2 regions of the Tsukamurella sp. II2bb genome follow, and region 2 is predicted to be linked to the other one. Evidence: riboswitches for the same ligand, from Rfam matches in the RefSeq annotation. Region 2 holds a riboswitch; the other holds the start of a gene.
What was found. Region 2 has a riboswitch for S-adenosylmethionine ahead of AC21LY_RS17000 (aminotransferase class V-fold PLP-dependent enzyme). Riboswitches for the same ligand answer to the same signal wherever they lie in the genome.
Positions count from the first base shown of each region.

Region 1: another riboswitch for S-adenosylmethionine. It lies ahead of metX (homoserine O-acetyltransferase MetX); the one in region 2 lies ahead of AC21LY_RS17000 (aminotransferase class V-fold PLP-dependent enzyme).

Region 1 is NZ_JBYPZI010000013.1:34,023-48,789, reverse strand. It holds gene AC21LY_RS22625 (hypothetical protein) at 1-1,041, shown strand, start outside; gene metX (homoserine O-acetyltransferase MetX) at 1,045-2,193, opposite strand; SAM riboswitch class IV at 2,202-2,318, opposite strand; gene AC21LY_RS22615 (MFS transporter) at 2,409-3,605, shown strand; gene AC21LY_RS22610 (guanyl-specific ribonuclease) at 3,616-4,104, shown strand; gene AC21LY_RS22605 (barstar family protein) at 4,101-4,532, shown strand; gene AC21LY_RS22600 (exodeoxyribonuclease III) at 4,529-5,338, shown strand; gene trpS (tryptophan--tRNA ligase) at 5,488-6,513, shown strand; gene AC21LY_RS22590 (YhjD/YihY/BrkB family envelope integrity protein) at 6,555-7,553, shown strand; gene AC21LY_RS22585 (APC family permease) at 7,587-9,083, opposite strand; gene AC21LY_RS22580 (D-alanyl-D-alanine carboxypeptidase family protein) at 9,085-10,392, opposite strand; gene AC21LY_RS22575 (ferredoxin family protein) at 10,425-11,282, shown strand; gene AC21LY_RS22570 (PadR family transcriptional regulator) at 11,417-11,998, shown strand; gene AC21LY_RS22565 (DHA2 family efflux MFS transporter permease subunit) at 11,988-13,499, shown strand; gene AC21LY_RS22560 (ABC transporter permease) at 13,566-14,336, opposite strand; gene AC21LY_RS22555 (ABC transporter ATP-binding protein) at 14,333-14,767, opposite strand, start outside.
Region 2 is NZ_JBYPZI010000007.1:202,525-217,291, forward strand. It holds gene AC21LY_RS16945 (siderophore-interacting protein) at 93-815, opposite strand; gene AC21LY_RS16950 (SDR family oxidoreductase) at 826-1,539, opposite strand; gene AC21LY_RS16955 (winged helix-turn-helix transcriptional regulator) at 1,619-1,954, shown strand; gene AC21LY_RS16960 (hypothetical protein) at 1,995-2,369, shown strand; gene AC21LY_RS16965 (FAD-dependent oxidoreductase) at 2,454-3,842, opposite strand; gene AC21LY_RS16970 (Rv0361 family membrane protein) at 3,987-4,454, shown strand; gene AC21LY_RS16975 (rhodanese-like domain-containing protein) at 4,451-4,864, shown strand; gene AC21LY_RS16980 (O-succinylhomoserine sulfhydrylase) at 4,875-6,080, shown strand; gene AC21LY_RS16985 (copper homeostasis protein CutC) at 6,139-6,810, opposite strand; gene AC21LY_RS16990 (RtcB family protein) at 7,063-8,229, shown strand; gene AC21LY_RS16995 (HAD-IIA family hydrolase) at 8,252-9,037, opposite strand; SAM riboswitch class IV at 9,122-9,234, shown strand; gene AC21LY_RS17000 (aminotransferase class V-fold PLP-dependent enzyme) at 9,288-10,580, shown strand; gene AC21LY_RS17005 (hypothetical protein) at 10,606-10,989, shown strand; gene AC21LY_RS17010 (YbaK/EbsC family protein) at 11,030-11,548, shown strand; gene AC21LY_RS17015 (MarR family winged helix-turn-helix transcriptional regulator) at 11,618-12,094, shown strand; partial or broken gene AC21LY_RS17020 (MDR family MFS transporter) at 12,091-13,752, shown strand; gene AC21LY_RS17025 (tRNA-ribosyltransferase family protein) at 14,140-14,767, shown strand, end outside.

The DNA.
Region 1 (14,767 bases), on a different contig from region 2:
CGCCTGTACACGGTGCACGACGGTGCCGTGACCGCCGAGCGCCGCACGCGCGCCGTCGTCGTCGACGGGCACGGGGCCGCGTCCACCGATCACGTGGCCGCACTGATCCGGTCGGCGATCGCCGGCGCCGCCGTCGCGCCCGCGGCGCTCGCACTGATCGGTTCCGGGGCGCAGAACGCCGTTGTCCGGGAAGCGGTCTCGGCCGTCGCACGCGACGCCGGCGTGGAACCGGTCCAGGTCGACGAGCCGGAGACCATCTCGGCCGCCGGGGCGGCCCTGCTCGCGGCCGACCGCCGCGCCGCGGGGACGGCACCGTCGTCCCTGGTGGAGGGTGGGATCGGGGTCCTGGGCGGGCACAGCGTCCGGCTCACCGCCGCGGTCCTCCCGCTCCTGGTGGTGGCGGCCCTCGTGGGCGCGATCATCGCCACCGGCTACGCGACCGGCATCATCGGGCCCACCGCCCGCACGACCGAGGAGGTCGTGCCGACCTCCGACACGGCTACCAGTGCCGTCCCGGCCACCTCGCCGGAGCAGCTCTCGAGCTCCACGTCGACGCCGGGGCACCAGAAGCCGGTCGTGATCCCCACGACCGTGCCGCACGAGCCGGCCGGGGGCGACGAGGTCACCCCCACCATGACCACGTTCGCCCCGCCGCCGGTGATCCCCACGACCGTCCGGCCGCCGCTTCCGACGGTGCCGACGACCCCGCCCCCGTCACCGACCGGCACCCTGCCGACCACGATCCTCCCGTCCATCCCGACCGGGACCCCGCCGGGCGCCGTCGTCCCCTCCGAGGGAACCGCGACGAATCCCTCGCCGTCGGGTGAGGCGCCGCCGCCGGCGCCGGGGCACGGGCTCGGGCTGGGCGCAGGTCTCGGCGCACCGAACGTCACCGGAGCGCCTCCGGCGACGGGGAGTTCGAGTTCGAATCAGGTGAACACCGGAGCGGCGCAGTCGGAGCGGACGTCGACCAGTGTGGTGCACGGGCCCGGCACTGCGGTCGTGGCGAGCGCGCCGACCGTCACGACGCCCGCGCTCTGACGGTCAGCGCCGCGCGAGGTCCAGCGTCCGGGTGAGGAGCTCCGCGACGGCGTCCATCTCGGTCAGGAAACCGTCGTGGCCGTCCCGGGAATGGACGACCACCAGCTCGCCGCTGCCGGGGAGCAGGTCCGCCAGCTCCCGCTGCAGGCGCAGCGGATACAGGCGGTCGGAATCGATCCCGCCGACCACGACCGGAACCCGGCACTCGCGGAGCGCCGCCTCGATACCGCCGCGGCCGCGGCCGACGTCGTGGTGGTTGAGGACGTCCGTCAGTACGACGTAGCTGCCGGCGTCGAACCGGTTGACCAGTTTGTCGGCCTGGTGGTCGAGGTAGGAGGTGACTGCGTACCGGCCGCCGGTCAACGGATCCTCGTCGCCCTGGGCGTCGTTGCGGAACCGGCTGTCCAGCTCGATCTCCGTGCGGTAGGTCAGGTGCGCGATCCTGCGCGCGACGCCCAGGCCCGCGGTGGGGGCGTGACCGGATTCGTGGTAGTCGCCGCCCTGCCAGTGCGGGTCCGCCGTAATCGCCGCGATCTGCGTCGTCTGGGTGCCGATCTGGTCGGCCGTCGCCCGGGCGCCCACCGCGAGGATCAGGGCCGAGCGCAGGAAGTCGCCGTACATGAGGGCCCACTCCAGAGCCCGCGCGCCGCCCATCGACCCGCCGACGACCGAGGCGATGTCGTGGACGTCGAGGGCGCGGAGCAGCGCCGCTTCGGCTTCGACCTGGTCGCGGACCGTGATCACGGGGAACCGGGAGCCGTAGGGGCGCCCGTCCGGCGCGAGCGAGGCCGGCCCCGTCGAACCCGAGCACCCGCCGAGGACGTTCGCCGAGACGACGCACCACTCGTCGGTGTCGACCGCGGCGCCGGGCCCGATCAACCCGTCCCACCATCCGGCGGACCGGTGATCGGCGTCCGGGGGGCCGGTGACGTGCGAGTCGCCGGTGAGGGCGTGCAGCGCCAGCACGACGTTGTCGCGGGCCGCGTTGGGCCTGCCCCAGCGTTGGAAGGCCATCGTCACGTCCGGCAGGACGACACCCGACTCCAGGACCAGCGGTCCGAGCGACAGCGACTGCACGGCACCGTCGGGCACCCGGGCCCAGTCTGCCGGGGGACTGTCGATGGGCCGTCCTGTGCGGATACTGATGGTCACCGAACCTCTCCTCGCGCTTGCCACCCGGCGGGTAGACCGGGAAACCAGGTCATCACCCGGGGCACCCCACCGCGGTGGAGGGTTGCCGGTCAGCAAGCCGGGGCTGTGCGCTGACGCTCATGACCTCTTCCTGCATCATAACCGACCGTTTTCCCGTGAACGAGGTCACAGGTCCGCAGGGAAGCGGGGGCGGAGCCGGGACGTTGCACCCTCCCGTGCGCACTTCTACCCGGACCTCGCTCGCGGTCGGCGCCATGGCGCTCGGCGGCTTCGGCATCGGTACCACCGAGTTCGCGGCGATGGGGCTGCTCCCCGACATCGCCGCCGACCTGCGGGTCACCGAGCCGGTCGCCGGCCACGTGATCTCGGCGTACGCGCTGGGCGTGGTGGTCGGTGCCCCGCTCATCGCCGCGGCGTTCGCGCGGGTGCCGCGCAGGGCGCTGCTGATCGCGCTGATGGTCGCCTTCACCGTGGGCAACGCTCTCTCCGTCTTCGCGCCGACCTACGGGACACTGATGGCGGCCCGGTTCGTCGCGGGCCTGCCGCACGGGGCGTTCTTCGGGGTCGCCGCGCTGGTGGCCGCGCATCTGGCGGGGCCCGCGGACCGGGGGAAGGCCGTCGGCCGGGTGCTGATGGGCCTCTCGGTCGCGAACGTCGTCGGCGTGCCTCTGGTGACCTGGCTCGGGACGGCGCTGGGGTGGCGCTACGCGATGGCCGTGGTCGTGCTGATCGGCGCGGTCACCGTCGCCGCCCTCGCGGCCTTCCTGCCCGCCGTGCAGATCCCGCTCACGAACCCGCTGACCGAACTCGGGGCGCTGGCCCGCCCGCAGGTGTGGTTCGCGCTGCTCACCGGTGTGGTCGGCTTCGGCGGCATGTTCGCCGTGTACACCTACATCTCCACCACGCTGACCTCGGTGTCGGGTCTCAGTGCGGCCTCGGTGCCGGTGGTGCTCGCCGCGTACGGCGTCGGCATGGTGATCGGCAACGCGGTCGGCGGCCGGGCGGCCGACGGCTCGGTGGTCCGGTCGATCGCGGTCGCGCTGGCGGCGCTGGTCGTGCTGCAGGCGCTGTTCTCGCTGTTCGCGGCGCAGCCCGTCGCGGCGGTCACTCTCTTCTTCCTCATCGGGCTCACCGCGTCCGCGCTGGTGCCCGCGCTGCAGACCCGCCTGATGGACGTGGCGGGGGAGGCGCAGACCCTCGCCGCCACGCTGAACCACTCGGCGCTCAACATCGCGAACGCGCTCGGTGCGCTGCTCGGCGGCGCCGTCATCGCCGCCGGTGCCGGGTACACCGCGCCCGCGCTCGTGGGCAGCGGCCTCGCGCTGGCCGGGCTGGTGATCTTCGGGATCGGGATGCGGTCGGCGCGACTGTCGGCGCGACGGAGCTCAGAACTTGTCGGTGTCGCTCGGTAGGGTCGTCGGCATGCGAAGGATCCTCGCGCTGTGCGCGATCGCGCTGCTCGCCGTTCTCGGGTTGGTCGCGTGCGGCAAACCGGCGGTCGGGCCCACGGCCACGGCCACGTCGGCCGCCACCGCGAGCTCCGGCGCCGCGGGCGCCTCCGGTACCGTGCCGCGCTCCGGGTCGGCGGCCGCGGCGGCTGGCCCGTCCCGGTCGGCGGCACCGTCGAACTCCGCGGTGCCGCAGCGCGTCCTCGCGACGCTCGCCCGGATCGACGCCGGCACCTGGCCGCCCCAGGACGGCTCGGGGACGCAGGGCGGCCGGAACTTCGGGAACTTCGAGGGCCGGTTGCCCGCCACGGATGCGCAGGGCAAGCGCGCGAAGTACACGGAGTGGGACGTCAACGTCCGCAAGCCCGGGCAGAGCCGGGACGCCGAGCGCATCATCACCGGGGCCGACGGCAGCGCCTGGTACACCCTGAACCACTACGAGACCTTCACGAGGATCCGATGAGCACCCTCCCGCAGTTCCTCTCGTCCGGTACCGGCGCGGCGCTGACCGGCGCCGATCTGGATTCCGTCAAGCGGCGCGAACGGCCGCGCGTGCTCGTCGCACGGGGCAGTCGCATGCGCACCAAGGCGGCTCTTCTCGATGAGGTCTCCGCCGTCCTGCAGTTCCCGCTCCACTTCGGTGAGAACTGGGACGCGCTGGCCGATTGCCTCGGGGACATCGATTGGTCCGGGGGGCGGGAGCCCGTCGTCCTTGGCGTCGCCGAGGCCGAGCAGGTGCTCGCCGACGAGCCCGAGTTGCTGTCCACCTTCGTGTCCGTGCTCGCGGACCGGGACGTGCACGTGCTCCTGGCCGTCTCCGAGCATGCCGACGGGCCCGGCGTGCGTTCCGCGTGGGCGGGCTCGGGCCTGACCGTGGAGGCGCTCGCATGATCATCAGCTCGATCAACGTCAACGGCGTCCGCGCCGCGGTGAAGCAGCGGTCCGAGGAGAATCTCGGCATGCTGCCCTGGCTCCGTGCGACCGAAGCCGAAGTGGTGCTGCTGCAGGAGGTCCGCGCCACCCACAAGCAGACGCTCGCGGCGCTCGCGCCGGCACTGGAGGAGGGCTGGCACCTCGCGGCCGCGGAGTCCTCGACCGCGGGCCGCAACGGCGTGGCCGTGCTCTCCCGCCGCGAGCCCGATGCGGTGCGGATCGGTTTCGGCAGCGCGGAGTTCGATCCCACCGGCCGCTACATCGAGGCCGATTTCGGCGGCCTGACCGTCGGCTCGCTCTACCTCCCCTCGGGTGACGTGGGCACCGAACGGCAGGACGAGAAGGACCGCTTCCGTGCCGAGTTCGGTGCGTACCTGGCGAAGCTGGGGCGACGTCGCCGCGAGGTGCTCGTGTGCGGTGACTGGAACATCGGCCACACGGAACTCGACATCAAGAACTGGAAGGGCAACGTCAAGAACTCGGGGTTCCTGCCCGAGGAACGGGCCTGGATGAGCGAGCACATCGGCGAGGGCCGCGCCTTCAAGGACGTGGTGCGCGAGCTGCACCCCGGCGTTCCCGGGCCGTACGCGTGGTGGTCCTGGCGGGGGAAGGCATTCGACAACGATTCCGGCTGGCGTATCGACCTGCAGATCGCCAACAACGCACTCGCGAAGCGCGCTGTCTCCGCCCGCGTCGAACGCGCGGACGCCTACAACCTCCGCTGGTCCGACCACGCACCGGTCACCGTCGAGTACGCGGACTAGGAGGTCCCGGCCCGCGGACTCGGGCAGCGCGACGTAGCCGTGTGCGCACGCGCGTGCCGTCGCCGGCGGGAGACCGAAGGCGCGGGCGAGCACCGTCGGGCCGGATACTGGCGGGACTCGCAGAAGTGCGGTCGATAGACTCGATCCCCGTGACCGGAACCGCACCCACCCCCGCGAAGCGGCAGCGCGCGCTGTCGGGCATCCAGCCGACCTCGGACTCGTTCCATCTCGGCAACTACCTCGGCGCGGTGCGGCAGTGGGTGCAGCTGCAGGACGAGTTCGAGACCTTCTACTTCATCCCGAACATGCACGGCATCACCACGCCGCACGACCCGAAGGCGCTGCGCGAGCGCACCCTCTTCGCCGCGGCGCAGCTGCTCGCGCTGGGCGTGGATCCCGCGCGCTCCACGATGTTCGTCCAGTCGCAGGTGCCCGAGCACGCCGAGCTGACCTGGGTGTTGAGCTGCCTCACGGGTTTCGGTGAGGCGAGCCGGATGACCCAGTTCAAGGACAAGTCGGCGAAGAACGGTACGGAGAGCTCCTCCGTGGGCCTGTTCACCTACCCGATCCTCATGGCCGCCGACATTCTGCTCTACCGGCCCCAGCTCGTTCCGGTGGGCGAGGACCAGCGGCAGCACCTCGAGCTCACCCGTACATTGGCGCAGCGCTTCAACACCCGGTTCAAGAAGACCTTCGTCGTGCCCGAGGCGTACATCGTCTCCGACACCGCGAAGATCTACGACCTGCAGAACCCCACCGCCAAGATGAGCAAGTCGGCCGAGTCCGACGCGGGGCTGATCAGCATCCTCGACGACCCCAAGGTGATCGCGAAGCGGGTCCGCTCCGCCGTCACGGACACCGAGCGGGAGATCCGTTTCGACCGCGAGAACAAGCCCGGCGTGTCCAACCTGCTCACCATCGAGGCGGCGTTCACCGGTGCCACGATCCCGGAGCTGGAGCTGGCCTACGAGGGCAAGGGCTACGGCGATCTGAAGGTCCGGGTAGTGGATGTCCTGGTCGAATTCGCGTCGCCGCTGCGCGACCGCGTGCGGACCTACCTCGACGATCGCGCGGAGCTGGACAAGGTGCTGGCCTCGGGCCGCGAGCGGGCGCGCGACATCGCTTCCCGCACCTTGGCGGACGTCTATGACAGGGTGGGGTTCCTGGCCCCGTAGGGCCGCACGTGCACGAGCGAACAGCAGGAGGGCGAGTCCCGATGCTCCAGAAGTACCGTGACAGATGGCCGTGGTTCGACCACGTCATGGCCGCCGCGCTGCGGTACCAGGACAAGAAGGGCGACTACTTCGGCGCCGGGATCACCTACTTCAGCGTCTTCGCGCTGTTCCCACTCGCGATGGTCGTCTTCTCCATCGGTGGCTACGTCCTGGTCAACGACGCCGAGCTGCTGGCGGAGATCAAGCAGCGGATCGGCGACGTGATGTCGAACCAGGAGATGGCCACCACCGTCAATCAGCTGTTGGACCGCGCGATCTCCTCGCGCGGCACCGTCGGCCTGATCGGCCTGGCGGGCGGCCTGTGGGCCGGGCTGGGCTGGGTCGGCAACGTGCGCGCGGCCCTGACGGAGATGTGGGACAGCGAGGAGCCCGAGCAGAACTTCGTCAAGCAGAAGCTGGCGGACCTCGCGGCGCTCGTCGGCCTGTTCGCCGCCATCGTGGTCTGCTCGGTGCTCATCGCTGTGGGCAGTAGCCCGCTGACCGCGACCCTGCTCGACGCCCTCGGCCTGGAGGGAGCACCCGGGCTGCGCTACCTGATCGCGGGGGTCACCCTGCTGGTCACCGTGTGCGCCACCTGGGTGCTGTGGACGTTCGTCATCGCCCGGATGCCGCGGGTCAGCTTCCCCTGGCGCAACGCCCTGCGGGCGGGGCTGCTGATGGCCGTCGTCTTCACGGTCTTCACGCAGTTCGCGACTCTGATCATCGGCACCACCCTGCGCAGTCCCGCCGGGGCGACGTTCGGTCCGATCCTCGGCATCATGCTGTTCATCTACTTCACGGCGCGGATGCTGCTGTTCGCCACGGCCTGGGCGGCGACGGATCCGCGTAACCAGCGCTACGTCGTTCCGGCTGCTCCGGAGCCCGTGGTGATCTCGCCCGTGGTCCGCTCGGAACCGGATGCCGGCCGGACGGCGCTCGCCGGTGCGGCGGGCCTCGTCGCCGGCCTCGGCCTCGGTTCGCTCCTGCGCCGCAAGCGCTGACCGCGGCCCAGCGGGCCGGACACCGGCGGCGGCTCAGGCGTCCTCGGGAGCCGTCGCTCGCGGCAGGGTGCGGCCGCGGAAGAAGGCCGGCCGGGTCACCGCGCACGCCACCATCAGCGGCACCCCGAGGACCAGCATGCCGATGCCGATCACGAAGACCCCGCCGATGCCGCCGATCACGGTCTGGCCGTAGCCGGGCGAGATCATGTCCACCGCGCTCTGCACGAACGCCCAGATCATCGCGATCCCGCCGAGCACCGGGAAGATCAACCGCAGCACCAGGTTCCGCAGCGACCGCCGGACCGTGCGCCGGAAGTACCAGGCGCACCCGAAGGCGGTGATCGCGTAGTAGAAGGCGACCGCGAGGCCGAGGGAACTGATCGAATCCTCCAGCGTGTTCCGGCTCAGCAGCGCCAGCGTGAGGTAGAAGCCCAGCGCCGAGGCGCCCATCACGACGGTGCCGAAGGACGGCGTCAGGTACCGCGGGTGCACGCGCGCGAACCGCTCGGGGACGGCCTGGTAGATCGCCATCGCGAGGGTGCCCCGCGCGGTGGGCAGCACCGTCGACTGCGTCGAGGACAGCGCGGACAGGGCGACGGTGAGCACCAGCAGCCCGGCCAGGATCGCGCCGCCGACGGGGCGGCCCAGCACGGTGAGCACGTCGTCGTGGTTGTCGGTATTGCCCAGTCCGAGGCCCGTCGCGCCGAAACCCGAATAGGCCTGCACGGCCACCGCGACCAGCACGTACGTGCCCATGAGCACGACCGTGGCGAGTACCGCGGCCCGGCCCGGGGTGGACGACGAGTCCTTGGTCTCCTCACCGACGGCGAGGCAGGCGTCCCATCCCCAGTACAGGAAGATGCACAGGATCACCGCGGCCGCGACCTGCGAGGCGCTCAGCCCGCGCGGGTCGAGCCAGTCCCAACTCGGCCGCACGGCCTGCGGGCCCGCCGAGCCCCGGTAGACCGCCCACAGCGCCGCGGCCGCGGCGACGCCGAGCACGGCGAACTGGATCGACATGAGCACGTTCTGCATGCGCTCGGAGACGACGATCCCGCGGTACGACACCCAGGTCATCGCGACGATCAGTGCGCAGCCGAAGCCGATCACCGCCACCCGGTCCTCGGCGAGGGAATTCAGGCCGACGAAGCGGAACAGGTAGGAGGCCGAGATCTCCGCGACGTTGGCCAGGCAGATGATCGCCGAGACCGCGAGGCCCCAGCCGCCCATCCATCCGATCCACGGCCCGAACGCCCTGCTGCCCCAGGTGAACGTGGTTCCCGCGTCGGGGGTGTCGGCGGCCAGCTCCTTGTAGGCGACGGCCACCATCAGCATCGGCAGGAAGGCCACCACGAACATCGCCGGCGCCTTGCCCTGCACGTGCCCGACGACGCCGCCCAGCGTCGCCGCGAGGCTGTACGCGGGGGCGGTCGACGACAGGCCGATCGCCATGTTGCTCAGCAGGCCCAGCGAATCCGAGCGGAGCCCCTTGTCCGGGACCGACGCGGCTCCGAGCGGCGCGGCCACCACGTCAGCGTCCCCGGTTGATGCGCATCGCGGCACCGACGAGGACGGCGATCAGGGCGAGGCCACCGAGGCCGACGAGTAGCCGGGTGCCGCCCGCCAGGCCCGACGATCCGCTCTCCACCACGCGATCCTCGCCGCCGGAGGGCCGCTCCGCCGCGCCGGACCCCGACGAGGGAGTGACCAGCGTGCCCACGGATTTCCCGCGCAGCGCGACGCCGTAGTCGAGCAGGCGCCGGTACTGATCCCAGTAGGTGTTCCCGGTGTGCGACAGGCCGAACATCTGGACGATCACGTAACGGTGGCCGTCCCGGTCGACCGCGCCGGCGAAGGTCTTCTTCGCGTCGTCGGTGTAGCCGTTCTTGCCGGCGACCGCGCCGGGGAAGTCCGTGAGCAGGCGGTTTTCGTTGATGATCGGGTACGGCGCCACGGACGTGGGAGCGGGCGGCGCGCTCGCCCCCGGCGGCAGCGGGGTGGGCGGCGCGGTCGTGGGCACCGGCGGGTGTCCGGGGAAGGTGATCCGCGGCGTCGCGGCGATCTCCACGAAGCGCTTGTCCTGCAGGCCCGCCCGCAGGATGAGGGCCAGGTCGTAGGGGCTGGAACTCCCGCCCGGGCCGTCCAGGCCCGACGGGGTCGCGGCGCGCGTGTCGTGCGCGCCGAGCGAGGCGGCGAGCTCGTTCATCTTCCGCACGGTCGTCTCGACCCCGCCGAGCTGCCGAGCCAGTGCGTGCGCGGCGTCGTTGCCCGAGATCAGCATGAGGCCCTCGAGCAGGTCCTTGACCGTGTACCGGCCGCCGGGGGAGACGCCGGCCGCGTCCCCCTCCTGGGCGGCGTCCTCCGCGGTCCCCTCCACCACCGTGTTCAGGTCCAGGTCGCGCAGCACGACCTGTGCGAGCAGCATCTTGATGGTGCTGGCGGGCCGGTACCGGCCGTGCGGGTCCTTGGCGGCGAGGACGGTGGGGTCGGTGCCGGCGGTGACGTCGGCGACGAGCCACCCGGCGGAGTCGATGCCGGGCGGGACCGGCGGCGCACCGTCGGGCAGGACGAGGCCGCAGCCGGCCAGCGCGGCGCCCCCGACGGGAGGATCGGGGATCGGCAGTGGCGCCGGGCTCGGTTGTCCGGGCTTGGGCACCTCGGAGGCGTCGACGGCGGGCGGCGGCACGTGCTTGTGCGGGCACGCGTCGGTCACCAGTGTCTTCACCGCCGGCCCGGGGACGGGCGTCGGGGTGGGGGCGGGCGTCGCGCCGGCCGGTGCGACGCCGAGCGCGCCGAGGAGGCCGACGACGGCTGCGGTTCTCAGGGCGCGCGCGATCATCGCGGCTCATGCTAGTCGGCTACGGTGGCGGTATGACGGAGCGCTGTTCGAGTTTCGCCGACGAGCCGCTCCCCGGCACGGCGACCACGGAGACCGGTTGGCTCTGCATCGAGAACGAGTCCGGCTGGGGCCGGGACCCGTTCTCGGGCGAGACCTTCGCTCCCGAGGTGGGTGCGGCCGTCGAGAGGTTCGCGGCGGAGCGCGGGCTGCGCGTTCTCCTGGTCCGCCGTCCCGGGCGTGCGGCCGGGACGGGGCCGATGCGGGTCTTCGTCGCCGACTCGGTGCCCGGCCGCACGGCGCTGCGGATGTTCACCGTCGACGATTACGCCGAGATCCCGGGCCTGCCCGTCGACGATCCGGCCGCGGGCGAGCCGTCCGGCCCGATCGCGCTGGTGTGCACGAACGGCAAGCGGGACGTCTGCTGCGCGGTCCTCGGCCGGCCGATCGCGGCCGCGCTGGCCGACAGCTACGCCGAGCCGGTCGTCTGGGAGTGCTCCCACACCGGCGGGCACCGGTTCGCGCCGGTGGTGATCGTGCTCCCCACCGGCTACACCTACGGCCGGGTGACGGAGGAGCAGGCGCAGGCGGCGCTCGACGCGGCGCGGGCCGGCACCGTCGCCACCTCCGGGCTGCGCGGACGGTCGTCCCTGCCGCCCGCCGAGCAGGCGGGGGAGGTCGCCGTGCGCGGGCTCCTCGGTCCCGTCGGGCCGGACGTCCTGCGCACCGCGTCCGACGGTGACGGCACCGTCACCGTCCGGCACGAGGACGGCCGCGCCTGGACGATGACGGTGCGCTCCGAGGACCTGGCGCCGCGGATCATGTCGTGCGGGAAGAAGCCCTCCGCGGCCCGAGCCTGGCGGGTCGCGGGTATCGGCGCCGACAGTCACTGACCACGAGCACGCCGACTGTGGCGGGCATCATATTCCGGTTCGTCCCGGTTCGAGAAGGTCAGCCCAATCCGAATATTCCACATGGAGTAATTGCGGAGTAGCGTCACCTCCGAGCGCACGAACGGAGGTGGGAGATGGCGCGGGAACGGGCCCTGACCCCGCTGGCGATCGCCGCGCTGGCCCTGCTCACCGAGCGGGACATGCACCCCTACGAGATGTTCACGACGATGACGGAGCGCCGCGAGGATCTCGTGGTCAAGCTCCGTGCCGGCTCGCTGTACCACACGGTCAAGCGGCTGGCGGAGGACGCGCTGGTCGCCGAGGTCGGCACCGACCGCGACGGCAACCGGCCCGAACGGACCACCTACTCGATCACCGCGGCGGGCCGGGAACGGTTGCGCGACACCGTCGCCGCCCTGCTCGCCGAGCCCGTCGAGGAGTACCCGAGCTTCCCGCTCGCCGTCTCCGAGGCGCACTACCTGGGCCGGGACCGGGTGCGCGCACTGTTCGTGGCGCGCATGCAGCGGCTCGAAGGGCAGGTCGCCGCCATGCGGGCGGGGCACGCCCGCGCGCTGAGGCACGCCGCCGAAGCGCACCTGCTCGACCTGGACTACCTGATCGCGATGCGCACCGCCGAGGCCGACTGGCTCCGGCGCACCGTCGAACGACTCGACGACGAGACCTTGGAATGGAAGGTGACCAGTCATGACGAATGACGCCACCCCGGAGGCGAAGCCGTACGACCCGGGCGCCCTGCCCGGCCTGCCGTCGGGCTACCGGCCCTGGCCCGCCCTGTGGGCGCTGGTCGTGGGCTTCTTCATGATCCTCGTGGATTCGACGATCGTCTCGGTCGCGACCGACGCGATCTGGATCGACCTCACCAAGGGCACCGATCTCAACGGTGTCATCTGGGTGACCAGCGGCTACCTGCTGGCGTACGTGGTGCCGCTGCTGCTCGCCGGGCGGCTCGGCGACATGTACGGGCCCAAGCGGCTCTACCTCGTGGGCCTGACGATCTTCACGCTCTCGTCGGCGTGGTGCGGCCTGTCCGGATCCATCGGCATGCTGATCGCCGCCCGCGTCGTGCAGGGCCTCGGCGCCGCGCTGATGACGCCGCAGACGATGGCCGTCATCACCCGCACCTTCCCGGCGAACAAGCGCGGCACCGCGATGGCGCTGTGGGGCTCGGTCGCCGGCGTCGCGATCCTCGTCGGCCCGCTGGCCGGTGGCGTGCTCGTCGACCGGCTCGGCTGGGAGTGGGTCTTCTTCGTCAACGTGCCCGTCGGCATCGCCGCCTTCGTCGCCGCGGTGATCCTGGTGCCGAACCTGCCCACGCGCAAGCACAAGCTGGACGTCCCCGGCATCGTGCTCAGCGCCCTCGGCCTGTTCCTGCTGACCTTCGGGCTGCAGGAGGGCCAGAAGGAGGACTGGTCGACGGGGATCTGGGCGATGATCGGGGGTGGCCTGGTGCTGCTCGTCGCTTTCGTCTGGTGGCAGTCGAAGGCGGCGGAGCCGCTCATGTCGCTGTCGCTGTTCAAGGACCGGAACTTCTCGCTGGCCAACGCCGCGATCGCGTGCATGGGCTTCTCCGTGACGGGCATGTCGATCCCGCTGATGCTGTTCGCGCAGAAGTCGATGGGACTCACGCCCACCCGCTCCGCGCTGCTCCTGATCCCCCTCGCCGTGATCTCCGGGGCGCTCGCCGCACCGTCGGGCAAGCTGGCCGACAAGGTGCATCCCCGGTACCTCACCGGATTCGGCTTCGCGGCCAATGCGGTCGCGCTGTTCTGGCTGGCCTTCGTCGCGCACGACACCACTCCCGTGATCGGCATCCTGGCACCGATCGCCCTGATGGGCGTGGGCAACGCCTTCATCTGGGGGCCGCTCGCCGCGACCGCGAACCGGAACCTGCCGTTGCAGCTGGCGGGCGCGGGGTCCGGCGTTTACAACATGACGCGACAGGTCGGCGCCGTGCTCGGCAGCGCCGCGGTCGGCGTACTGATGCAGCACCAGATCGAGGAGAAGTTCGCGGCCGCGACCGGCCACGCGGCGAAGGGCGGGGGAGCGATCAGCACCGGCGCGCTCCCGGAGATCCTGCGCGGGCCCTTCGCGGACGCGATGGGCTCGACGATCCTGCTGCCCGCCGCGGCGCTCGTGGTCGCCTTCGTGGTGGTGCAGTTCTTCGCCACGCCCACGCACCAGAAGACGACGGTCTGACGCTACGCACACCGAGGCGGCGGCCGGCACCACGAGACGGGGCGCCGGCCGCGGTCGTGCGGCGGCTCAGCTGATCCGGCGGCGGTAGGCGAGCATCGCGCCGCCGTAGGCGAGGACCAGGATGCCCGTGCACCAGGCGAGGGCCGAGACCAGATCGCCGGTGTCGACCGGGCGCTCCGCCAGCAGGGCCGAGATGGTGTTCACGATCGAGGTCACCGGCTGGTTCTCCGCGAAGGCGCGGACGGGTCCGGGCATGGTGGCGGTGGGGACGAACGCGGAGCTGATGAACGGCAGGAAGATCAGCGGGTAGGAGAAGCCGGTCGCGCCGTCCACGGACTTCGCCGTCAGGCCGACGGCCACCGCGATCCAGGTGAGTGCCAGGGTGAACAGGGCCAGGATCCCGGCGACGCCGAGCCAGGCGAGCGGTCCGGCGGGCGAGCGGAAGCCCATGATCAGTCCCACACCGATGATGATCACGACCGTGATCGCGTTGGCCACCATGGACGTGAGCACGTGCGCCCACAGTACCGAGGAGCGGGCGATCGGCATCGACTGGAAGCGTTCGAAGATGCCGCCCTGCATGTCGTTGAACAGCCGCAGCGCGGTGTACGCGATGCCGGAGGCGATGGCCATCAACAGGATTCCGGGCAGCAGGTAGTTCACGTAGTTCGCGTCGCCGGTGCTGCCCTTGATCGCGCCGCCGAAGACGTAGACGAACAGGAGCATCATGGCGATCGGGGTGATCGCGGTGGTGATGATGGTGTCGACGCTGCGGGTGATGTGCCGCAGCGATCGGCCCAGCAGCGCACCGGTGTCGGAGACGGCGTGGACGGTCATGATCGGTCCTCGGTGGTGGGTTCGGTGCGGGTGCCGGTCAGCGCGAGGAAGATCTCCTCGAGCGAGGGCTGTTTCTCGACGTACTCGACCTTCGCCGCCGGCAGCAGCCGCTTGAGATCGGTGAGGGTGCCGTCGGCGATGATCCGCCCGTCGCGCAGGATGGCGATCCGGTCGGCCAGGTGCTCGGCCTCCTCCAGGTACTGCGTGGTCAGCAGCACCGTCGTGCCGCGATCGGCGAGGTCCTTCACGATGTCCCAGACGTCGATCCGGGCCTCCGGGTCGAGGCCGGTGGTGGGCTCGTCGAGGAAGATCACCGCGGGATCGCCGATCAGGCTCATGGCGATGTCGAGGCGACGGCGCATGCCCCCGGAGTACGTGCCGACCTTTCGGCCGCCCGCCTCGCTGAGGCGGAAGCGGTGCAGCAGCTCCTC
Region 2 (14,767 bases):
CCGCGATCCACCACTGCCGCCGCTGCGGCGGCCGCTGCTGAACAACTCACGATCTGGACGGTAGACGGTGCTGCGAGTGGGCGCCAGCGGATTTATCCGCGCTGCAGCCAGTACGCCTGCGACTTGATCCGCTCCTTGGGCAGCCCGAAATCGCGCTTGGCCGCCTTCGCGATCTCGCGCGTCGCCCTGGTCTCGGCGGCGACGAACAGGAATGCCCCCGAAGCGATCCCGCCCCCGACCACGGCGGCGACAAGAGCAGCGCCGCGGTCCTCGCGGGGCACCCAGGTGACCGCCTCGCCGCGCACGGGCAGCTCCCGCTCGGCGTCGTGCTGGTACTCGAGGTAGACGCGGCACGGCGCCTGCGCCGTCTCGAGAATGCTGTTGATGGCCGGGAGCGATGCGGCGTCTCCCACGAGCACGTACTCCGACGGTGCCGGATCGTCCGGGATCGTCAGTTCGGCGCCCATCATGGTGGCGGCGATCCGGTCGCCGGGCTCGGCGTCGAGGGCCCAGCGTGGCGCGGGACCGTCGTGCAGGGCGAACTCAATGCTGAACTCCGTGCCCTCGGGTGCGACGATCGTGTAGCCGCGCTGGACCAGCGAGCCCTCGCCCTCGTCGGTGGTGGCCGCGCCGCTCTTCGGCACCCACAGTCGCACCCACATCGTGGGGAACCACGGGTTGTTCAGCAGGAACGTGCCGCCGTCGAAGCGGATCCGGTGATAGTGCTCGCTCACCGCCTCCGTTGCCAGCACCGTGAAGACGTAGTCGTCCGCCCGCATCGCCTTGAGGATCAGGCCGGTCACTCCTCTACCCATGAAGCTGAGGCTACCCTAAATAGTCTGCTCCGCCTACATAGGTGGTGCGGGCCGCCGAATCGTCCGCGTCCACGGCGCGGGCGATCGCGGCGGCGAACTCGGTGACCGTCGGGAGCGGGCCGTGTGCCCGGCGGGCCTCGACGGCGAGGGGATCGCGGCGCTCCAACAGCCGGACGATGATCGTGCCTTCGATCATGTCGCCCGAGACCACGTGCAGGTCGACGTTCAGCTCCCCGGCGAGCTCTCGCAGCGCCCGCTCTCCGGCGAGCTTGCTCGTGGCGATCGGCTCGTACCCGGCGGGTACGGGACGGGTCTCGGAGAAGTGGGCCTGGTGGCTGGTGACGAAGACGATCCGGCCGCCCGGCCGCAACCGCGACGCGGCGGTGCGGGCGGCCGCGACCTGGGCGTCGCGGTTGAGGCGCATCGCGTAGTCCTCGTCGGCGCCGAGTTCGAGCCCGCCGGACGCGTTGAGGACCAGGGCGTCGACGCCGCCGAACTCGGTGATCGCCGCGTCGAGCAGGCGGGACGGTCCGTCGGCCGCGGTCACGTCGGCGCCCACGGCGACCGCGCGTCCGCCCGCCTCGTCGACCAGGGCGCAGACCTTCTCCGCCCGCCGCCGCTTCTCGCGGTAGTTCACCACCACGTCGTGGCCACGGGCGCCGAGCGCCACCGCTGTCTCGGCGCCCACGCCACGGGACGCTCCGGTCACCACTACGACCGCCATGCCGAACCTCCATGCTTCTGATTTCGAACTGCGGTCAGCATGGCGCTTCGGATTCAGAAGTGCAAGTAGGCTCTGTTCTGTGTCAGTGCGTGATGTGGTGCCGAAGCGCCGCGAGGACCCCGATCCCGCGGTCGTCGCGGCGATGGACCTGCTCGGGCAACGCTGGGTGCTGCGCATCGTCTGGGAGCTCGAGCCCGGCTCGCTGGGATTCCTCGAATTGCGCAGGCGCATGGGGAATTGCAGCTCCAGCGTGCTCGCGACGAGGCTGGCGCAGTTGGTGGAGAAGGGCGTCGCCCGCAAGCTTCCCGACAAGCAGTACGAGCTCACCCCGCGCGGCGAGGCTCTCGGCCGTGCGCTCTGGCCGGTCTGGGATTGGGCCGCCGACTCAGAGGAAGTGCCGGTCCGGCCGGACTGATCGCGGGATCGGACTGCGCGGGCGGACTACGATGTTGCGCATGCAGAAGTGGACGAACCGGACGTCGCGCATCGCCCTCGCGGCCGCGGCGGCGCTGACGCTGTCGGGTTTCGCGGCCCTCGGGCCGGCCTCGGCGGACCCGTCGCAGCCGGAATGCCGCATGTTCGAGACCAAACCCGGCTACGCGTGCTCGTTCGGTCAGTGGCAGCGCGACGCCACTCCGCCGACGCCGGGGAAGTCCTGCACCGCCGGCGAGACCGCGCCCGGGCAGCGACTCACGTGCTCCGGCGGGATATGGATCGTCACTCCGGTGTCACCGACCGGTGATCGATGCACCGCCGTCGGTGCCCAGCGCGTCGGGCCGACCGGATTGCAGACCTGCACCCTCGGCCCGTTCGGCTTCACCTGGGAGTGACCGCCGAATTGGAATCATCGTGAGCGAAAAGTGCCGCCGCCCCGAAAAACCAGGGCGGCGGCACCGTCGTATTGAGGCTCCGGACTAGTCCTGCGCGACCTTGTCCGGCTCCGACGCGGCCAGCATGTCGTCGCGCTCGACGACCTTGACGCGCTCGCGTCCCTCGGCCTCGCCCAGGCTGCGCTCGTGCTCGTCGAGCCGGTACCAGCCGTCCCAGGTGGTGTAGGGGGTCTCGTGGTCGTCCAGCCAGTTCGTGACGCCCTCGGTGGACGGGTCCGACGGGGTGTTCAGCCGGCCGGCGTGGAAGTCCTCGAGCAGGCAGGCGATGGTCTCGTTGGCGTCACCCTTGGTGTGGCCGATGAGGCCGACGGGGCCGCGCTTGATCCAGCCCGTGGTGTACACGCCCGTGATGTGCTGACCTGCGTCGATGACGCGCCCGGCCTCGTTGGGGATGACGCCGGCCTGGTCGTCGAAGGGGATCTCCGGCAGGTCGTTGGAGAGGTAGCCGACGGCCCGGTAGACGGCGCCGATCTCCCAATCGGTGAACTTGCCCGTCCCGCGCACGTTGCCCGTGCCGTCGAGCTCGGTGCGCTCGGTGCGCAGGCCCGTGACCTTGCCGTCCTCGCCCAGGATCTCCACCGGCGACTCGAAGAGGTGGATGAACAGCTTGTGCGGACGGTTGGTGGGCTCGCGGATCGCGTAGTTCTCGAGGATCGTGGCGACCTGGTCGGTGATCTTCGACTCGCGGCGGGCCTTCGCCGAGCCCTCGTCGTACTCGATGTCCTCGGGGTTCACGACCACCTCGATGGTCTGCGAGTGGTCGAGTTCCTTGAGCTCGAGCGGGGTGAACTTCACCTGCGCGGGGCCGCGACGGCCGAAGACGTGCACCTCCTTGGCCTTGTTCAACTTGAGGCCCTCGTAGACGTTCGGCGGAATCTCCGTCGGGAGCAGCTCGTCGGCGGTCTTGGCCAGCACCCGGGCCACGTCGAGGCCCACGTTGCCGACGCCCAGGACGGCCACCTTCTCCTGCTCGAGCGGCCATTCGCGGGCGAAGTCCGGGTGGCCGTCGTACCAGGCCACGAACTCGGCGGCGCCGTAGCTGCCGTCCAGGTCGATGCCGGGGATCTCCAGGTTGCGGTCGGCGACGGCGCCGGTGGAGAAGATCACCGCGTCGTAGTGGCGACGGACGTCCTCGAGCGTGAAGTCCTTACCGAAATCGAGGTTGCCGAGCAGCCGCACCTGCGGCTTGTCCAGCACCTTGTGCAGGGCCGTGATGATGCCCTTGATCCGCGGGTGGTCGGGCGCGACGCCGTACCGGATCAGGCCGAACGGCGCCGGCATCTTCTCGAAGAGATCGATGCTGACGCCGGGGTCCTTCGCCTCGTCGGACTTCATGAGGGCATCCGCCGCATAGATACCTGCGGGGCCCGCGCCCACGATCGCGACGCGCAACGGGCGGTTCTGTTCGGTCATGTGAAGTCGGCTACCTTGTCTGCATACGCGGTTGGTTCCCCACCAGGTTAGTGCGGACTTATCAACTGTTCCTAGTGCGGGTGGTCGATTCCACCCCGCTAGAGGAACTGGAACGTGTTCTAGTAGCAGAGGGTAGAGACTTCAGTGAGCGCAGACAAGAGCCCCGACGGGCCACCGCCCGAGCGCCGCACCACGGCCACCCCGTTCCTCGTCGCGCTCGTGGTCGCGGTGCTGGTGATCGGCGGCATCCTCGGTTGGAACATCCTCCGCCCGTCCGGCGAGCGGCTCAGCGATTCCGCGCAGATCCAGGTCACCATCGGCCAGTACTACGGCGCGCTGAACAAGGGGCGGTACTCGGACCTCGTCGCCAACACCTGCGCCAAGGACCGCGCCGCCGCCGACTTCCCGAAGGAGGCCGGCTTCGCCGATGCGCGTAAGGCCGTCGTCGAGCGGGAGGGCGAGGCGAAGCTCGACGAGAAGGACGTGAAGAACCTCACCGTGAACGGCGACGCCGCGTCCGCCGATCTCACGGTGAAGTACGAGAAGGCGGGCCCGCGCACCGAGCAGGCCCGATTCGTCCGCGAGGACGGCAAGTGGAAGAAGTGCTCGTGAGCTACGCCGGAGACCTGACCCCGCGACAGGCGTGGGAGCTGCTGGAGAGCGACCCCGCCGCGATCCTCGTCGACTGCCGCACCGAGGCCGAGTGGAACTACGTCGGCATCCCCGAGCTCTCGCAGCTCGGCCGGAGTCTTGTGCTCGTCGAATGGCAGCGCTATCCCGACGGTGCCCTCAACCCCGCGTTCGTCGCCGAACTCCGCGCCAAGGGCGTCACCGACGAGACCCCGGTCGCGTTCATCTGCCGATCCGGTCAGCGGTCGATCGGCGCGGCCGAGACCGCCACCGCGGCAGGCGTGGCCCGCGCCTACAACGTGCTCGACGGCTTCGAGGGGCCGATCGATGCACTCGGCCATCGGGGCATCGCGGGCTGGCGTGCCGACGGACTGCCCTGGCGGCAGTTCTAGGCTGAAGCGCATGACGGAGTTCAGCCCCCTGCCCGACGGCCTGCGGCCCGAGACGTACGCCGTGCGCGGCGGCCTCCTGCGTACGAACTACGAGGAGACCTCGGAGGCCCTGTTCCTCAACTCGGGGTACACCTACCAGAACGCCGAGGCCGCCGAGGCGGCGTTCAACGGCGACATCGACCGGTTCGTCTACTCGCGCTACGGCAATCCGACGGTGGCCATGTTCCAGGAGCGCCTGCGGCTGCTGGAAGGTGCGGAGGCGTGTTTCGCGACCGCGTCGGGCATGTCGGCGGTGTTCACCGCGCTCGGCGCGCTGCTGCAGGCGGGGGACCGGCTCGTCGCGGCGCGTTCGCTGTTCGGCTCCTGCTACGTGGTGTGCAACGAGATCCTGCCGCGGTGGGGCATCGAGACCGTCTTCGTCGACGGCGAGGACCTCGCGCAGTGGGAGGAGGCGCTCAGCGTCCCCACCCAGGCGGTCTTCTTCGAGACGCCCGCGAACCCGATGCAGGGGCTCGTCGACGTGCGCGCCGTCGCCTCGCTGGCTCATGCCGCGGGCGCGCAGGTGGTGCTCGACGCCGGCTTCACACCCGTCGGCTACCAGGATTCCTTCGGCATGGGCGCCGACGTGATCGTGCACTCGTCGACCAAGACCATGGACGGCCAGGGCCGGGTCATGGGTGGTGCGATCCTCGGCCGGTTCGACTACATCGACGGCCCGGTCAAGCAGCTGATGCGGCACACCGGCCCGGCGATGGCGCCGTTCAACGCGTGGGTGCTGCTCAAGGCGCTGGAGACGCTGGACCTGCGCGCCGAGCGGGTGAGCGCGAACGCGCAGAAGGTGGCCGAGTTCCTCGACGCCGATCCGCGCGTGTCCAAGGTGCTCTTCCCCTTCCTGCCCTCGCATCCGCAGTACGAGCTGGCGAAGCGGCAGATGAAGGCCGGGGGCACGGTGATCACCCTCGAGCTGGCGGATTCGGCGTCGGCCGCGGGCAAGGAGCGCGCCTTCGAGTTCCTCAACCGGCTGCAGGTCATCGACATCTCCAACAACTTCGGTGACGCCAAGTCGCTGATCACGCACCCCGCCACCACCACGCACCGCGCGACGGGGCCGGAGGGGCGCGCGAAGATCGGCCTCACCGACTCGATGCTGCGCCTGTCCGTGGGGCTGGAGAACGCCGACGACCTCATCGAGGATCTCGACCGCGCCCTGGGCTGAGTCATGCCGTCGCGAGTCCGGTCGGTTTCCTGCGCTATCCGTGGGTTTTCGGCCGCACTCAGAGCGGCGGATCGTCGATGGCGGCGCGCCACGTGCGGACGACCTCCGCTGAGACCGGCGCGTTCCACCCGTCGGGCCGTGCCGCGCTGCCTATGTGGAAGGCGTCGATCCCCGCGGCCAGCAGGGCCGCCAGGTGATCGAGCCGCAGGCCACCGCCGACGAGTGTTCTCAGCGGACCGCCTGCTTCAGCGAGCAGTGTGGTGAGTCCGTCGTCTACGCCGGTCGGTGCGCCGGCGGTGAGGATCGTGTCGAGACCGGGAAACTCGGTGATCGCGGCGCGGAGTACGGCCCGGTCCGCACAGTGATCGATCGCTCGGTGGAACGTCCACGGAGCACCGCCCAGCTCGGCGACGATCCGCGCGGTGGCATCGAGATCGATCGTTCCGTCGGCGACGAGGAAGCCGAGCACGAACTCCCTCGCCCCCGCCTCGCGCAGCGCGGCGGTCCGGCGGAGCAGCTCCCCGAGGTCGCCCGCGGCGAAGCCGTCGGTGAGTCGCAGCATCACCCGCACCGGGATGTCCACGGCCGCCAGAACCTCCGCGACGGTCGCGGGGGAGGGGCTGAGCCCGTCCGCCGCCATGTCGGCGACCAGCTCGACCCGGTCCGCCCCGCCCTCCTGGGCCGCGACCGCATCCCCCGCGTCCAGCGCGATGACCTCCAGCAGTGCCATGCATCCACGGTCGCACGCCGGGGCCGCGGTGTGCCGGGAAACTCGGTGGACCGCGTCCTTGCAGTCGAATACGCTGCTGGACATGGATATGAGGAAGTTCCCCGAATCGCTGCGGCAGGGCCCCTGCCGCCGGTTCGGTGTGTCCGCGTAACCTGCGGCAACCCGGGCCGTCGCTGTCATCGCCGGCTCGGAGCCATGCGCGTCACGCATCGCCTCTCGGGCCGGTGACCATCACACCGAGACGAGAAAGACATGGAGAAGATCACCAAGACCCTGGTCTCGTGGGCGTCCATTCTGGACGAGAAGACCCGCGAGCAGGCGATCACCACGGCGAAGCTGCCGTTCATCTACCCGCACATCGCGCTGATGCCCGACGCCCACCTGGGTAAGGGTGCCACCGTCGGTTCGGTCATCCCGAGCCTCGGCGCCGTGATCCCCGCGGCCGTCGGCGTCGACATCGGCTGCGGCATGATCGCGGTCCGGACGCAGTTCACGCTGGCCGACCTGCCCGACGATCGGGCGACGGTCCGCGAGGCGATCGAGCGGGCGATTCCACTCTCGCCCGGCCGGTACAACAAGAAGGTCGTGGCGACGGCGGAGCCGCGGATCGCGGAGCTGGAGGCGCTCGCCGAGCGGGCCGATTTCGACCCGGCTCAGTACGCCGGGAACTGGAAGCTCCAGCTGGGTACGCTGGGCGGAGGAAATCACTTCGTAGAGCTAAGCATCGACGACGACCAGCGAGTGTGGGCGTTCCTGCACTCCGGCTCCCGCGGTGTGGGCAACAAGATCGCCCAGCACCACATCGCCGTCGCGGCCCGTCTGTGCAAGCAGTGGTGGATCGAGCTGCCGGATCCGGACCTGGCCTACCTCGTGGAGGGCACGCCCGAGTTCCGCCGCTACATCGCCGAGCTGAAGTGGGCGCAGCACTTCGCGCTGCTCAACCGTGAGGAGATGATGGACCGGGTGATCCGGCAGCTCGGCGAGTGGGTGGGAACGCCCGTCGTCGAGGCGGAGCGGATCAACTGTCACCACAACTTCACCCGGCGCGAGAAGCACTTCGGCAAGGAGGTGTGGGTGTCGCGGAAGGGCGCGATCGAGGCCACGGAGGGCAAGCCCGGTCTCATCCCGGGTTCGATGGGGACCGCGTCCTACATCGTCGAGGGCAAGGGCTTCGCCCCGTCGCTGAACAGCTCGCCGCACGGCGCGGGCAGGGAGTACTCCCGGTCCGCGGCGCGCAAGGCCTTCACGCACGAGCAGCTGCGGGAGGCCATGGTGGGCATCGAGTTCCGCGACAGCGCCGACTTCATCGACGAGATCCCGCAGGCCTACAAGCCGATCGACCGGGTCATGGCCGACGCCGACGACCTGGTGACGGTGCGCGCCGTCCTGCGGCAGATCGTCAACGTGAAGGGGCAGTGACCCGTTCCCGGGCTGGGGCTTCTCAGCCCGGGAACGGATCCTGCGTGTGCCCGACCAGGTCGGCGACGGAGTTGATCGTGCGGGTGGGGCGGTACGGGAACGCGGCCACCGACTCGGTCGTGGAGATGCCGGTGAGGACGAGAATGGTCCGCAGACCGGCCTCCAGGCCGCAGACGATGTCGGTGTCCATCCGGTCGCCGATCATCAGGGTGTCCGCGGAGTGCGCCCCGAGCGCACGCAGCGCGGAGCGCATCATCAGCGAGTTCGGCTTCCCCACGTAGTACGGCGAGCGGCCCGTGGCTTCGCGGATCAGCGCGGCGACGGCACCCGTTGCCGGGAGCGATCCGTCCTTCGACGGTCCCGTCGGGTCGGGGTTGGTGGCGATGAACCGCGAGCCGCGCTCGATCAGCCGGATCGCCGTGGTGATCGCCTCGAACGAGTACGTGCGGGTCTCGCCGAGGACCACGTAGTCCGGGTCCTTGTCGGTCAGCACGTAGCCCACGTCGTGCAGGGCGGTGGTCAGCCCGGACTCGCCGACGACGTACGCGGTGCCGTCCGGCCGCTGGTCCTGCAGGAACTTCGCGGTGGCGAGCGCGGAGGTCCAGATCCGCGCCTCCGGGATGTCCAGCCCCGTCGCGAGAAGCCGTGCCCGCAGGTCGCGCGGCGTGCGGATCGAATTGTTGGTGAGCACCATGAACGGGGTGCCGGCCGCGGTGAGCTCGGCGATGAAGTCGTCGGCGCCGGGGATCAGGTGCTCCTCGTGCACCAAGACGCCGTCCATGTCCATCAGGTACGTCCACTCGGTCATGTCTGCGAATCTACCCGCGCGGGTTTCGCGTCGCCGTGATTCCAACCTTGACCGCGGCCCATCCGCAGGGCATTCTCGACGGCAGGTCATGAGTGCCAGCGACAAGCCCCGGCTCGCTGGTCGGCAACCCTCCTCCGCGGTGGGGTGCTCCGGGTGACGACCTGGCCGTGCCGGACCGTGCACGGCAAGCGCGGATTCGCGGCACACGTCTGACGGCGGTGCCGTGCGTCCTCATACCGAAGGACTTCTGATGAGCATCGCCACCACCGAGCGCGCCGTCTGCCTCAGCCCGACCATCACCTCCCCGCTTCGCGGCACGCCGCTCGCCCTGGGCCCGCTGGCCGCCGTCACCGGTGCTGACGAGTACGCCCCGCTGCGCGACGGCGCGACCGTCCGCTACGCCAACTTCGACTACGCGGCCAGCGCTCCGGCGCTGGTCGAGGTGCAACGCGCCGTCCAGGAGGCGCTGAGCGAGTACGCGAGCGTGCACCGCGGCGCCGGCCATCTCTCCCAGCGCTCCACCGCCCGCTACGAGCGCGCCCGGGACACTGTGGCGGAGTTCGTCGGTGCCCGCCCCGATGACCACGTCATCTTCACGGGTAACACCACCGACTCGATCAACCTCCTGGCCGGCTGTGTACCCGGGGAGGTCGTCGTCCTCGACTGCGAGCATCACGCGAACCTGCTGCCCTGGAAGAAGATCGGTGCCCGGGTGGTCTCCGCGCCGCTGTCGATCGAGGGCACCCTCGAGGTGCTCGAGAAGGAGCTGACCGCCCGCCCCGCGGCCCTGGTCAGCGTGACCGGCGCGTCCAACGTCACGGGGGAGGTGCTGCCCATCCGCCGGATCGCTGCGCTGGCCCACCGGCACGGCGCGCGCATCGCCGTCGACGGGGCGCAGTTGGTCCCGCACCGTCGTATCTCGTTGCGCGAGAGCGGCGTCGACTACCTCGCCTTCTCCGGACACAAGCTCTACGCGCCCTTCGGCTCGGGCGTCCTCGTCGGCCGGGCCGACTGGCTGGACGAGGCCGAGCCCGTGCGCTGCGGAGGAGGCGCCAGCTACGAGGTGATCGGCACGCCCGTCTCGAAGTCGGTCGAGGTGGCCTGGCAGACCGGGCCGGCGCGGCACGAGGCGGGATCGCCGAACGTGCTGGGCGCGGTCGCGATCGCCGCCGCCTGTGAGGCCATCGCGGCGCTCGGCGAGGACGCCGTCGCCCGGCAAGAGCGCTTCCTCACCGACCTGCTGCTCGCCTCGCTCGAGGGCATCGACGGTGTCCGCACGCTGAAGATCTGGGCCGACTCCACCGATCGGGTGGGGATCGTCGCCTTCACCGTCGACGGCCGCACGCCCCGCGAGGTCGCGGAGTTCCTCTCCGCCGAGCACGGGATCGGCGTGCGCGACGGGAAGTTCTGCGCCCATCCCGTCGTTCACCGGTTGGGGTGCTACGACGGCGCCGTCCGCGCGAGCCTCGGCCTCGGCACGAGCGAGAACGACGTGCACCGCCTGGTGCGCGCCCTCGAAGACCTGTCCGCACGAGTGAAGTAGTCGCCCTTCTCAGGAGGAAGAAGTCATGACCGTCTCCCGTCCCGCCCTGGTCGTCACCGTCGACGGTGAGCCCGAGTCCGTGCACCTGACCCGGGTCCGGGCCGCCGATCTGCGCCTCGCGCAGCGCCAGCGCGGCTACCTGCGCGCCGAGGCCGAGCGCGCGGGGCGGGAGCCGGACGCGGTAGCGCTCGAGGTCGACGTGGTCATCGATGAGCGCGCGGCCGACGCCCGGGCCAGCTACGCGCCGAACGGGACCACGGTGCAGGGCATCACGTACGTGGGCACCCCGTCGGGCCTGAAGTCCCTCATCGAGGACGTCTACGCGGCCGAGGTGGCGGACGCGGTGGTGCTGCGCCCCGTCGGCGGGGCTCGCACCAAGGATCTCATCGCGACGCTGCTCGCAGCGTAAGCGTCGTACGCCCGCGCTGCGGGCGGGCATACTGATCGGCGTGACCGCGCAGTTCTCCGCCCGTACCGAGGTCGTCCGCGCCGCCCTGGCCTCGGCCGGCCACCCCGACACCGTCGTGCACGTCCCCGCCGGTGCCAAGACGGCCGCCGAGGCGGCCGCGGCGCTGGGCTGCGACGTGGGCGCGATCGCCAACAGCCTCGTCTTCCTGGCCGACGGTGCCCCGCTGCTCGTGCTCTCGAGCGGCCGCCACCGGGTGGACACCGCCGGACTCGCCGATCGGCTCGGCTACGGCGCGATCACCCGCGCCAAGCCCGACGACGTGGTCGCCGCGACCGGACAGGTGATCGGCGGCGTCTCACCCGTCGGACATCCGGTGCCGCTGGTCACCGTCATCGACGAGTCGCTGCGCGACTATCCCGACCTGTACGCCGCCGCGGGCACGCACGACACCCTCTTCCGGACCGACTTCGCGGCGCTGGTGGCCCTCACCGGCGCCAGGATCGTCAGGACATCGGCGGCATCGGGCGATTCGCCCGAGTCGACTAGCTCTCCTAAGTAGTTGTAGGCTGCATGTAGTTTTGCGTGTCCGGACACGGTGGCGTGCCCGGAAGTGACCTGCGGAGGCGTGATGACGGACGAGGAACGGGCCGAACGGATCGAGGGGATCGTCGGCGTGATCGCCGAGCTCACCCGGCTCAAGGAGCGGCACGCGGTGATGACCCGGCACGCGGTCGCTCCGGACGGCGTCGAGCTGGCCGCGTACACGGCGCTGTTCGCCCTCGTGAAGGACGGCCCGATGCGCTCCTCGGTGCTCGCGGAGCAGATCCACACGGACCCGTCGACCGCGAGCCGGTACGTGACCACCCTGACCAATCTGGGCTACGCCGAGCGCACGGCGGACCCGTCGGACCGCCGCGCCGCGCTGGTCTCCGCCACCGAGGAGGGGCGGGCGAAGATCGAATTCATCCGCCAGCAGCGCAACGAGAAGCTGCGACCGCTCATGGAGCAGTGGACCGACGAGGAGATCGACCAGTTCGTCACGCTCGGGAACCGGGCGCTGCAGCAGTTCGATCAGGCCCTCAAACTGATGCGGGAGAGCGAATGACCACCGCGACGGCGGCACCTGCGGAGACCTCCGGCGCGGGGCTGACCCACAAGCAGATCCTCTACATCCTCTCCGGCCTCATGACCGGCATGTTCCTGGCCGCGCTGGACCAGACGATCGTCTCCACCGCGATCCGTACGATCGCCGACGACCTCAATGGCTACAAGCTGCAGGCCTGGGTCACCACCGCGTACCTCATCACGTCGACGATCGTGACCCCGCTCTACGGCAAGCTGTCCGACATCTACGGTCGCAAGCCCTTCTTCATGTTTGCCATCACCGTCTTCGTGATCGGTTCGCTGCTGTGCAGCACCGCCACCTCGATGTACGAGCTCGCCGCCTTCCGTGCCGTCCAGGGCCTGGGCGCGGGCGGCCTGATGTCGCTGGCGCTCACCATCATCGGTGACATCGTGCCGCCGCGGGAACGCGCCAAATACCAGGGCTACTTCCTCGCGGTCTTCGGTACCAGCTCGGTTCTGGGCCCTGTGCTCGGCGGCGTCTTCTCCGGCGCCGACGAGATCCTCGGCATCGCCGGCTGGCGCTGGGTGTTCCTGGTGAACGTGCCGATCGGCGTCGTCGCGCTGGCCGTCGTCCTACGGGTGCTGCGGCTGCCGCACACGCGGCGCGAGGGCGTGCGCATCGACTGGTTCGGCGCGATCGCGCTCACGGTCGGCCTGGTGCCGCTGCTCATCGTCGCGGAGCAGGGCCAGGAGTGGGGCTGGGGTTCGACCAGGGCAATCGCCTGCTACGCCATCGGGGCCGTCGGGGTTCTCGCGTTCGTCGGGATCGAGAAGCTCATGGGCGAGGACGCGATCATCCCGCTGCGGATCTTCAAGAACGTCATCTTCGCGCAGGGCGTGCTCATCTCGATGGTCGTCGGCGCCGCCATGTTCGGCGGTATCTCGCTGCTCCCGCAGTACTTCCAGGTGGTCCGCGGCGCCAGCCCGACGAAGGCGGGCTTCCTCATGCTGCCCATGGTCGCCGGCCTCATGCTCGGATCGATCCTCGCCGGCCAGATGATCTCGCGCACCGGCCGGTACCGGATCTTCCCCATCATCGGCGCCGTCCTGCTCACCGCGGGAATGTTCGGCATGCACTACATCAGCGCGGACGTGCAGATCGGCTGGGTCATGGGCGGCGCAGCCGTGATCGGCTTCGGCCTCGGCAACCTGATGCAGCCGCTCACCCTCGCGCTGCAGAACATCCTGCCGCCGCGGGACATGGGTGTCTCCACGGCCGCGGCCACGTTCTTCCGGCAGATCGGCGGCACGCTCGGTGTGGCGGTCTTCCTCTCGGTGCTGTTCACGAAGCTGCCGACCACGATGACCGACCGGCTCACGGACGCCTCGCACGATCCCGAGTACACCGCCGCGCTGCAGCGCGCCGCCGCCGGTCATGACGGCCCCGCCGCACAGGATTTCGCCGCGAAGCTGATCCACGGCGACTCCAGCGCGGTCAGCGGCATCATGTCCGATACCTCGGCCCTGCAGAAGCTCCCCGACACCCTCGTCCATCCGCTCAAGGCCGGCTTCGCCGACTCGATGGACGTCGTCTTCCTGGCCGTGACCGTGCTCGCGGCGGTCGGCCTGCTGCTGGTCCTGTTCTGGAAGTCGGTGCCGCTGCGGACCGCGGCGGGTATCGAGGCGACCTCCCCGGGGCACCCCGACGGTGCGAGCGCTGACAGTGCGAGTGCTGCGGCGATCGAGACGGCGGAGATCAGCGCCGCCGCCGAGTCGGTGGCCGGTGCCGTACCCACGGAGCGGATCGGGACCGGACCGGTCCCGCCGGCCGGGCCCACGTCGGCCCCGCCGACGGTGCCCCTCGCCTCGGCGCCGCCGACGGTGCGCCTCGCTCCGGCCCCGGCGACCGCTCCTCCGACGGTGCCTCCGGCGCCGGCACAGCCGTCCCGGTCCGAGATCGACGAACTCCGCCGGCAGAACGCCTCGCTCGCCGCGGAGCTGGCGGACCTGCGGACCGGCTACCGGGCGATCGCGGGCAACACCCGGCTGCGCGCCGCGGGCACGACGGATCCCGTGCGGTTCACCGTGGAGGCCACCGGCGCCGGCGGCTCACGCGCGGGCCGGATGGTGGTGCCGCGCGGCGAGATCGAGACGCCGGCCTACCTCCCCGTCGCGAGCCGCGGCGCGATCGCGGGCCTGACCCCGCGTGAGTTGACCGACCTCGGCGCGCGGGCGCTCGTCGTCGATCTGCACGAGCTGTACCTGCAGCCCGGCCCCGACGTGATCGAGGGCGCCGGCGGAATCGGCGCGGCCATGGCCTGGTCGGCCCCCACCGTCGCCGACACCGGCGTGGCTGCCCTCGCCGCGCAGCGCAGGACGCGGATCACCGACGAGGGCATCGCCTTCCGCGGCCGCCTCGACGGCTCGCCGCACAGCTGGGACCCGGAGACGGCGGTACGGTTGGCGCACCGCATGGGCTTCGACGTCGCCTTCGCTCTCGCCGACCCGGATGATCCGGTGCGGACCGAGCGCTGGGCGCGGCGCGCGCTCGCCGAGCACGGCTGGCAGACCGCGGACCGGCACGATGCGCTCTCGCTCTGGGCCGTCGTGACCGGCGGTGCCGACCCCGAACGCCGGCGGACCTCCGCCGCCGCCCTCCGGCGGCTGGGCGAGGAGGACCGCCGGGCCGGTGGACTGGGCTTCGGCGGCTACC